Regions from separate parts of the Arthrobacter sp. UYCu712 genome, predicted to be linked through region 1. Evidence: riboswitches for the same ligand, from Rfam matches in the RefSeq annotation. Region 1 holds a riboswitch; each other region holds the start of a gene.

Region 1 (3,231 bases):
GCTCTGCATCGACATGGCGGTCAACCGGCACCTGAACAACCTCATGCTGCTGGTGGCCGTGTCCATCATCGGGTTCATCGGATCCGTGACCGTGGCCCGGTTCGTCGCCGACCGGCGGGAGCAAACCCGTGAATCCTGACAACTCTTCGGGCGACTTCTCCGGCGACACCGTGATCGACGCCGTCTCGGCGGTGTTCATGCTGGTCGGCGCCCTGATGTCCCTCGGCGCGGCGATCGGGCTGCTGCGGTTCCCCGACCTCATGAGCAGGATGCACGCCGCCACCAAGCCCCAGGTGCTCGGGCTGTTCCTGCTGCTCTGCGCGGTGGGACTCCAGATGCGCACCTGGTGGGTGTGGCCCGTCCTTGTGGTGGCCTGGATCTTCCAGCTGCTCACCGTGCCGGTGTCCGCCCACATGGTGGGCCGGGCCGGTTACCGCACCAAGCACCTCCACCCGGAACTGCTCAGCGCCGACGAGCTCGAGGCCGTGGTGCAGCAGGCCGCGGGCACGAGCGGGTTCTCCGACGAGGGTGCCGAGCCGGACGACGGCGGCCGCGACCGCCGCTGAGCGGGTGGTTAGACGATGGGCCTAGTCGATGCACCCAGACACTGCGCCTAGACCAGGTCCTGGGTTTTGGCGAAGCGGGTGATGGCCCGCTGGGTGCCGCGGTTCGCGAGGACCTGGATGATGGCGCTGACCGAGGCTGAGATCAGCGCGAACGTCAGGGCCGAGCGCAGCGTGGTGGGGACGTCGTCTTCGGTGCCCTTGGGCGGTTTGTTGCCCGTGGACTTTTCCCAGACGGTGTCGACGAGCTTGGTGCCGAGGAACCCGGCAAGCAGGCTGATGCCGGTTCCGAGCAGTTTGATGAAGATGTTCATTCTTCGGACTCCTTGTGGGAGGAAACAGGGCTTCCCCTAGCCTAGCGTCCCGGCCCCCGCAGCAGGGCCGCCACCGCGCGGGCCGCGCCGGTCCCTCCGCACCCCGATTGTGACAGCCGGGCAAGGGATAACCGGCCCTGCGGGTGTAGACTAGGCATCGCCCACAAGGGCGATATTTAGATACGACAGGGGAGCGCCGCCGTCGGGCATCGCTGGAGAAATCCAGGGAAACCATCGGTGGGCGCTGAGAGTGCGGACAGCCGCAGACCCTCGAACCTGATCCGGTTAGTACCGGCGCAAGGGAGTCGAGTTCTCAGAGTGCGTGGCGGGGCGGCGGAAGCCGCGGCCGGCCGTCGCACTCTCCCCTCCTGTTCCTCAGGAGGACGACATGACTGACATTTCTGCGAAGCAGACGCTCACCCGGCGCAATTACAACTGGCGTGTGGTGGACATTGTGGTGGCCGCCCTGATCGCGGTTGCCGGCGGCGTCATTTTCTGGGCCTGGTCCCAGGGCGCCAACCTCATTTCCGCACCGGTCAACGCACTGTATCCGCCGTTGACCGGACTCTACGCCGGCGGCTGGATGATTCCCGCCGTGCTGGGCATGCTCATCATCCGCAAGCCCGGGGCCGCACTGTTCTGCGAAACGGTGGCAGCGACCGGTGAACTGATCATGGGCTCGCAGTACGGCACCACGGTGCTGATCTCCGGCGTCCTGCAGGGCCTGGGCGCGGAGCTGGTGTTCGCCGCACTGGTGTACAAGAAGTTCAACCTGCCGGTCTCGCTGCTGGCCGGTGCCGGCGCGGGCCTCTTCTGCGGCCTGAACGATTCGTTCCTGCCCTGGGGCTGGAACATCGCCTACGCCGGCGGGGACAAGCTCGCCTACATCATCTTCACCGCCATCTCCGGCGCCGTGATCGCCGGCGGACTGTCCTGGCTCGCCACCCGCGGCCTGGCGAAGACCGGCGTGCTGAGCTCCTTCGCATCCCGCAAGGCCGCAACGGAGCCTGTGGTCTCCTGAACACCGACGTGCTGCTGAGTAACCTGCTGACGACGACGGCTCCCCGATGACGACGCGCCTCAACGGTGTCCGCCCGGCGGCCGTCACGGCCCGGGGCTGGGGCTGGCGGCACGCCGGCCGGTCCCGGCCCGCGGTCAACGGGCTGGACCTGGACATCCGGCCCGGAGAGCGCGTGCTGCTGCTCGGGCCCTCGGGCGCGGGCAAATCGACGCTGTTGCATGCCCTCGCCGGCGTGCTCGGCGACAACTCCGACGGGTCCAGCGCGGAGGATTCCGACGAGGCCGGCAGCCTCCTGATCGACGGCGCCCCGCCCAGGGCGCAGCGCGGCCGGGCCGGGCTGGTCCAGCAGGACCCGGAAACCCAGGTGGTGCTCTCCCGGCTCGGGGACGACGTCGCCTTCGGGGCGGAAAACCTGTCCGTGCCGCCGGCGGAGATCTGGGGCCGGGTGCGGGAAGCGCTCGACGACGTCGGGATGGGCCGGCTGCCGCTGGACCATCCGACCTCCGACCTCTCCGGCGGCCAGAAGCAGCGCCTGGCGCTGGCCGGCATCCTGGCGATGCGGCCCGGGCTGCTGCTGCTGGATGAACCCACCGCCAACCTGGACCCGGCAGGCGTCCTGGAAGTCCGGGACGCTGTGGGTCGCTGCCTGGACAAGACCGGGGCCACCCTCGTGGTGGTCGAGCACCGGGTCGCCGTCTGGAAAGACCTGGTGGACCGGATCGTGGTCCTGCAGCCGGGATCCGCCACCCAGCCGGCTGTCCTGATCGACGGGCCGCCGGACCGGATCCTGGCGCAGGCCCGGGACATGCTCACCGCTGCCGGGGTCTGGGTGCCGGGCTACGTGCCGCAGACCCGGGCACGCACGGCGTCGGCCGGCCCGGGCTCCGCGACAGCCACGGGCTCCGGACAGCCCGGCGCCGGGACCCTCCTGATGGCCGCAGATCACCTCGCCGTTTCCCGCGAACGCCCCCGCCGCGCCGGTGTGCTCCAGGGCTTCGCCGCCATCCCCCCGGTCCCGGTGCAGTCCGGCATCGCGGCGCAGATCCGGGCTGGTGAGGCGCTGACCATCACCGGCCCCAACGGCTCGGGCAAATCGACGTTCGCCCTGACCCTGGCCGGCCTCCTCAGGCCGGTATCCGGCACCGTTTCCGCCACGCCGGCATTGGCTGCCGGCGCCGGGACCGATCCGTACTCGTGGAAAGCGCAGCAACTGATCGCCCGGATCGGAACCGTCTTCCAGGAACCCGAGCACCAGTTCGTCACCGGCAATGTGCTCGACGAGTTGATGTTCGGCCCCCGGCACCTGGGCCGGGGCGAGGACCGCGTGGACGAG
Region 2 (3,231 bases), on a different contig from region 1:
TCGGTGACCAGCGGCCCCAGCGTGTAGAACGGGGCGCCCTTACAGAGTTCCTGCTGGCGCTCCACGTTTTCCCGGACGAGGTGGAACGGCACGTGCCCCGGGCCCTCCACCATGACCTGCACATCGAACTCCCAGGCCCGCTGCGTGAGCTCGGCCAGGGTGTCCAGCTCGGCGAACTGCGCCGCGTCGTTGGCATCCGCCGTCGCGCCGGGCCGCAGCCCGTCACCGAGCGAGAAGGCGACGTCGTAGCGGGCGAAGATCTCGCACAGCTCATCGAAGTGCGTGTAGAGGAAGTTCTCCTGGTGGTGCGCCAGGCACCAGCCGGCCATGATCGCGCCGCCGCGGGACACGATGCCGGTGACCCGGTTGGCCGTCAGGGGCACGTAGCGCAGCAGCACCCCGGCGTGGATGGTCATGTAGTCCACGCCCTGCTCGCACTGTTCGATCACGGTGTCCCGAAAGATCTCCCACGTGAGGGCGTTGGCCTCGCCGTTGACCTTCTCCAGCGCCTGGTAGATCGGTACGGTCCCGATGGGCACGGGGGAGTTGCGGATGAGCCACTCCCGGGTGGTGTGGATGTCGTCCCCGGTGGAGAGGTCCATGACGGTGTCCGCGCCCCACTGAGTGGCCCACTGGAGTTTGTCGACTTCCTCCGCGATGGAGCTGGTCACGGCCGAGTTGCCGATGTTGGCGTTGATTTTCACCAGGAACGCCTTGCCGATGATCATCGGCTCCGATTCGGGGTGGTTGACGTTGTTGGGAATGATGGCGCGCCCAGCCGCCAGTTCGGAGCGGACCAGCGCGACGTCGCAGTTCTCGCGCAGCGCCACGAACCTCATCTCCTGGGTGATCACCCCGTCCCGGGCGTAGCGCATTTGCGTCACCGTCCGGCCGTCGGCGCCGCGGCGCGGCACGGGGCGGCCGCCCCTCCACTCGGCCGACGCCGCACCCCGGCGGACCGCGGACTTGCCGTCGTCGAGCAGCTCGCGTTCCCTGCCGGCGTAGGCTTCGGTGTCCGCCCTGGCCTCGATCCAGGGCGCGCGGAACGGCTCCAGCCCCCGGACCGGATCGCTCCCGGGGCCCGCCGTGCGGTACACCCGGAACGGGGCGTTGCGGGTGCCGCCGGGCGAATCCGCCAGCTCGATTTCGGTCACCGGGACACGGAGGCCGTGTTCGTCATCCGTAGTGAACGCCAACGAATGGGACGCCAGCGATTGTGTAGTTGCAGCGGCCTGGACTTGGACGGGCAGGTCCTGGACTGCCTGATTGTGGACAGGGCTGTGCTGTGTCAATTGCGTATTCACGGAATACTCACTTCCTTCGCCGGCATTACCCGGACAGGTTCAACGGTCGCAGGCTGCGTCAGCCCGATCTCAGCCCCTGCTGGGGCACCCGTGTGGTCGTAGACGAAGCTACCACAGGCCGTCCGGAAGGAGGCCGCGTGACGGCGGGCTGCCCGGCCGCGGTGTGAGCGTGGCATGGTGACTCTGCCCAGGGCTGTGCCCTGCATCAGGACGGCGACGCCGGAAGACCTCCCGGCGCTGCCGGTTGAGCCGCTCTTGCTGCTAGTGCATCCGGACTCTGCCCCGCGTGGGATGGCTACGAATCGATGACCCTCTGCACGATCGCTGACGTTCCGTTCTTTACGCGAGCTGCGGTTTCGAGGAATTCGGCGGATCGTCACGCGGATTAGGCTTTAGGCCATGAGCAGCATTATCGAGTTCAGCGGTCCCATCCTGACCGCGGCGGACCAGGAGCGCCACGGGCTCTGGTCGGTGGACGGCCTGTTGACCTTCGACCGTCCGGCCGGCGGACCGGACCTGGTGCTGGACGGGTGGGTCATTCCCGGGCTGGTGGACGCGCACTGCCACATCGGGCTGGGCCCCGGCGGGGATGTCCCGGACGCCGTGGCCGAGGCGCAGGCCCTGACGGACCGCGACGCCGGCACCCTGCTTGTGCGGGACGCCGGCGCCGTGCATGACACCCGCTGGCTCCAGCAGCGCGCCGACCTGCCCCGCATCATCCGCGCAGGCCGGCACATCGCCCGGACCCGGCGTTACCTGCGCGGCTTCGCCGTCGAGGTGGAGCCGGAGGACCTGGTGGAGGCCGTACGCAAACAGGCCCGCGCCGGCGACGGCTGGGTCAAGCTCGTGGGGGACTGGATCGACCGCGACGCCGGCGACCTCGCCCCCAGCTTCCCGGCTCGGGTGCTCGCGGACGCCGTACGGGCCGCCCACGATGAAGGCGCCCGGGTGACGGCGCACTGCTTCGCCGAAGACACCCTCGACGACATGCTCGACGCCGGGATCGACTGCATCGAACACGGCACGGGCCTGCTGCCGCGGCACCTGCCGCGTTTCGCGGAGCAGGGCGTGCCGATCGTCCCCACCCTGATCAACATCGCCACCTTTCCGGACATCGCGGCGCAGGCGGACGCCAGGTTCCCCCGCTATGCCGCGCACATGCGCGCGCTCTGGGAACGCCGCGCCGAGCGGATCCTCGAAGCCTTCGAGGCCGGGGTGGCCATCTATGCGGGCACCGATGCCGGCAGCGTGATCAGGCACGGCCGGATCGTCGACGAGATCAACGCCCTGCACGCAGCGGGCCTCCCGGCCCGGGCTGCCCTCGACGCCGGAGCCTGGGCCGCGCGGCGCTGGCTGGGCGCGGAATCCATCGGCGAAGGGGCCAGCGCCGATGTCCTCGTCACGGCGGAGGATCCGCGGAGCCATCCCGCCACGCTGCGGCAACTCAAACACATCGTGCTGCGCGGGCAGCCGGTCCGGCGCGAACCATCCACCCATTAGGAATAAATTGAAGCTTCAAGTAATTTATCTTCATGAAGGGTCATCGAAGAACGGTGGCCGCCGAAGCACCGGAGCGATGACATGACCGCAGAAGCCAGCACCCAGGATCTCCTTCCCGCCGAACTCACCATGGGCACCGTGATGCTCAAGGTCGGCGACATGAAGCTCATGACCGACTACTACCAGCGCGCCCTCGGCCTCGACGTCGTCGCCGAGCAGGACGGCGGGCTCTACCTGGGCCGCCGGCAGAAGCCGCTGGTCCACCTGGCTCCGGCGCCCGGGCTCAGCATCCCCGCCCGCGGCGAGGCTGGACTCTTCCACACCGCCCTGCTGTTCGACGACCAGCCGTCCCTCGCCGCCACCGTGGCCAGCGCCGCCCAGTACGAGCCGCAGTCCTTCGCGGGCAGCGCCGACCACCTAGTGAGCG
Region 3 (3,231 bases), on a different contig from region 1:
CGTGATGGCCTACGGCGAACTTTCGGCCTTTGAACGGCTGTCCTCCGACGCACGGTATTCGCCCACCCTGCACGACCGTGCCGTGTTAGGCCGGATCGCAGTGATCGAGTTCCAGCATTATGAACTGGTCAGTGCCAGGCTGGAGGAAATGGGACTGGACACGGAGACGGCCATGCTGCCCTTCCAGCCCTCCGTGGACCACTTCCACGAACGCACCCGCCCGGCCGACTGGTTCGAATCCCTGATGAAGGCCTACGTGATCGACACCGTGTCCGCGGATTTCTACCGCGCCGTCGCCCGGCACGTCGACGACTCGACCCGCGGCCTGGTCGATCGGATCCAGGCGGACGAGGAAGCGACGGCGGTGCTGCGGGACCGGCTCAGGACGGCCCTTGCCGATGACCCGCGGCTGGCGTCCCGGCTGTCGCTGTGGGCGAGGCGGCTGCTGGGTGAGGCCCTGACGCAGGCCCGGCGGGTCAGCTTCGAGCACGCGTTCCTCGGCGGACTGATCGGTGCGGACGAGGAAAAGTCCCGGGAGCTGGTCCGCGAACTGACCGTCGAGCTGGCGGCCAGCCACTCAAGCAGGATGCGCCAGCTGGGGCTGGCCGGGTAGGCCTCCCCTCCAGTGCTGCGCGGTCAGTCCTCCGCGGCGTCGAGGGCGGCGAGCAGGGCACGGGCGGCACCTGCGGGATCGTTGGCCTCGGTGATGGCCCGGACCACCACGATCCGGCGTGCGCCGGCCTCCACCACCTGCCCCACGTTCCCCAGATCGATGCCGCCGATGGCAAACCACGGCACCGTGCGGCCATCAGTGCCGCCTACAGTGCCGTCATCCGCGGCTTCGGCGCGGCGGACCGCCGATGCGGCGTACCGCACCAGGTCCAGCCCGACGGCGGAGCGGCCCGGCTTGGTGGGGGTGGCCCACACGGGTCCCACGCAGAAGTAGCCCAGCCCGGTGCCGGCGGCGGAAGCGGCAATGGCGGCCTCCACCTGCTCCGGGCTGTGCGTCGACAGCCCGATCATGGTGTCCGCGCCAAGGAAGCCCCGGGCGGCCGCCAGCGGGATGTCCTTCTGGCCGATGTGGAACACCGGCGCGCCGGACAGCGAGGCGAGGTCTGCGCGGTCGTTGACGGCCCAGGGCCGGCCGTGCCGGCCGGCGGCCTGGCGCAGGACCTCGAGCAATTCGAGTTCCTCGGCCGCCTCGATGGACTTGTCGCGCAGCTGGATGATGTCGACGCCGCCGGCGAAGGCGGCATCCACGAAGTCCCCGAAATCACCGCGGTCCTTGCGGGCGTCGGTGCACAGGTACAGGCGGGCGGGGGTGTGGACGGGATCCTGGCGCATGCCCCAAGCCTAGTTCCTCTAAACTGGGGCAATACCGCGGGAGCCCGCTGCAGCCGTTCGCCATTGCGTCCGGCGCCGAAGGGGCTGAGAGGGCATCAGAGCCGACCGCTTGACCTGATCCGGTTAGTACCGGCGTAGGGAAGGAATCCTTCTTGGGCACTCCAGTTAGTTTCGATGCCGGCAATCGTGACGGCACCCAGGACGGCACCGGCCGGGAATGTTACGACGTCGCCGTGATCGGCGGCGGCGTGGTGGGCCACGGCATCGCCTGGGCCGCCCGGCAGTCGGGCCGCTCCGTGGCCCTGATCGACGACGCCCCCGGCAGCGGCGCGAGCTGGGCGGCCGCTGGCATGCTCGCCCCCGTGAGCGAACTCCACTACCAGGAGGAAGACCTGCTGGAGCTCATGCTCGAATCCTCGCGGCTGTGGCCGGACTTCGCGGCACAGCTGGAAAGCAACGCCGGGACAGCCGCCGTAAAAGCCGCCGGGACTGCCGCCGGCCCGGACACCGGAACCGGATACGTCACGACGCCGACCCTCGCGGTGGGCGCCGACGCGGCCGACCGCCGGGCGCTCGCGGACCTGCGGACGGTGCAGCAGGCCTGCGGGCTCACAGTGGAGCCGTTGACCGTCCGCGAGGCACGCGGCCGGGAACCCCTGCTGAGCCCGGCGATCTCCTGCGCCTTCGACATCCCCGCCGACCACCAGGTGGATCCCCGCCGCCTGCTCGCCCGGATCAGTGAACTCCTGGCGGCGGACAGCCACTGCGACACCGTCAGCCGCCTGGCTGCCGGACTGCTGTGGGCGGCTGGCCGCGTCAGCGGAGTCAGCCTGGCCGGCGGAGGGGACGTCCGGGCCCGGGAGACCATCGTGGCCAACGGCCTCGGCGCAGCGGGACTCGGCGGCCTGCCGGCCGGGCTCGCCCTGCCGCTGCGGCCCGTCCACGGCGACATCCTGAGGCTCCGAGTGCCCGCGCATCTGCGGCCGCTGCTGGGCTCCACGGTCCGCGGACTGGTCCGCGGCGTGCCCGTGTACATTGTTCCGCGGCTGGACGGCACGGTGGTGATCGGCGCGACGCAGCGTGAGGACGCACTCGCGGACCGGGATGCCCCCGGCTCCGGCGCGGTGTCCGCCGGAGGCGTGTACCAGCTGCTCCGGGACGCCCAGCAACTGCTTCCCGCGGTCGCGGAGCTGGAACTGCTCGAAGCGACCTCGCGGGCACGGCCCGGGACGCCGGACAACGCCCCGCTGCTTGGCCGCGTGGCGGACCGGGCCCCGGGCCGCGCCGGGGACGTCGGGGGACTGATCATCGCCACCGGATTCTTCCGGCACGGCATCCTCCTGACCCCCGCCGCCGCGCGGATCTGCCGGCAGCTGCTGGAGGGCACGGCGGACGCCCGCTGGGCCCGCTTCCGGCCCGACCGGTTCAGTGCCGCCGCCCACCACCCCGCCCCGCACCACGTCCGTCCCCTTCCAGAGCACAGCAAGGAAACCGCATGAACATCACACTCAACGGGTCGGATCACACGGTCCCCGACGGCGCCTCCGTCAGTACCCTGGTCAGCCAGGTCACCGGCCGGCCGCTGGCGCCGAACGGGCAGTCCGCGGACGGCAGGAAGCTCGGCGTCGCGGTGGCGCGCAACGCCGCGGTGGTGCCCCGCAGCCAGTGGCACGGCACCGCGCTCGCCGACGGCGACGACGTCGAACTGGTCACGGCAGTACAAGGAGGATGAGCACCATGGTCGAAACAGTAGTAACTGCAGCCACCGCAGCCCCCGGGGCAGCGCCGGGAACCGCCGATCCGTTCGTCGTCGACGGCATCCCGCTGGGTTCGCGGCTGATCATGGGGACCGGAGGGGCGCCAAGCCTCGACGGCCTCGGGGCAGCC

What was found. A riboswitch is a leader RNA that binds a small molecule or an ion and turns the genes downstream of it on or off. The one in region 1 is predicted to bind thiamine pyrophosphate.
Region 2: linked by a shared signal. The riboswitch ahead of thiC (phosphomethylpyrimidine synthase ThiC) and the one ahead of ABIB51_RS14350 (ECF transporter S component) in region 1 are both predicted to bind thiamine pyrophosphate.
Region 3: linked by a shared signal. The riboswitch ahead of thiO (glycine oxidase ThiO) and the one ahead of ABIB51_RS14350 (ECF transporter S component) in region 1 are both predicted to bind thiamine pyrophosphate.

Annotation. Positions count from the first base shown of each region.
Region 1 is NZ_JBEPOZ010000014.1:43,410-46,640, reverse strand. It holds gene ABIB51_RS14365 (MrpF/PhaF family protein) at 1-139, shown strand, start outside; gene mnhG (monovalent cation/H(+) antiporter subunit G) at 129-566, shown strand; gene ABIB51_RS14355 (DUF4235 domain-containing protein) at 614-877, opposite strand; TPP riboswitch at 1,055-1,198, shown strand; gene ABIB51_RS14350 (ECF transporter S component) at 1,266-1,898, shown strand; gene ABIB51_RS14345 (ABC transporter ATP-binding protein) at 1,945-3,231, shown strand, end outside.
Region 2 is NZ_JBEPOZ010000022.1:58,252-61,482, forward strand. It holds gene thiC (phosphomethylpyrimidine synthase ThiC) at 1-1,304, opposite strand, end outside; TPP riboswitch at 1,299-1,406, opposite strand; gene ABIB51_RS18125 (amidohydrolase family protein) at 1,704-2,804, shown strand; gene ABIB51_RS18130 (VOC family protein) at 2,886-3,231, shown strand, end outside.
Region 3 is NZ_JBEPOZ010000001.1:279,407-282,637, forward strand. It holds gene ABIB51_RS01430 (ferritin-like fold-containing protein) at 1-613, shown strand, start outside; gene thiE (thiamine phosphate synthase) at 637-1,344, opposite strand; TPP riboswitch at 1,371-1,503, shown strand; gene thiO (glycine oxidase ThiO) at 1,497-2,843, shown strand; gene thiS (sulfur carrier protein ThiS) at 2,840-3,076, shown strand; gene ABIB51_RS01450 (thiazole synthase) at 3,082-3,231, shown strand, end outside.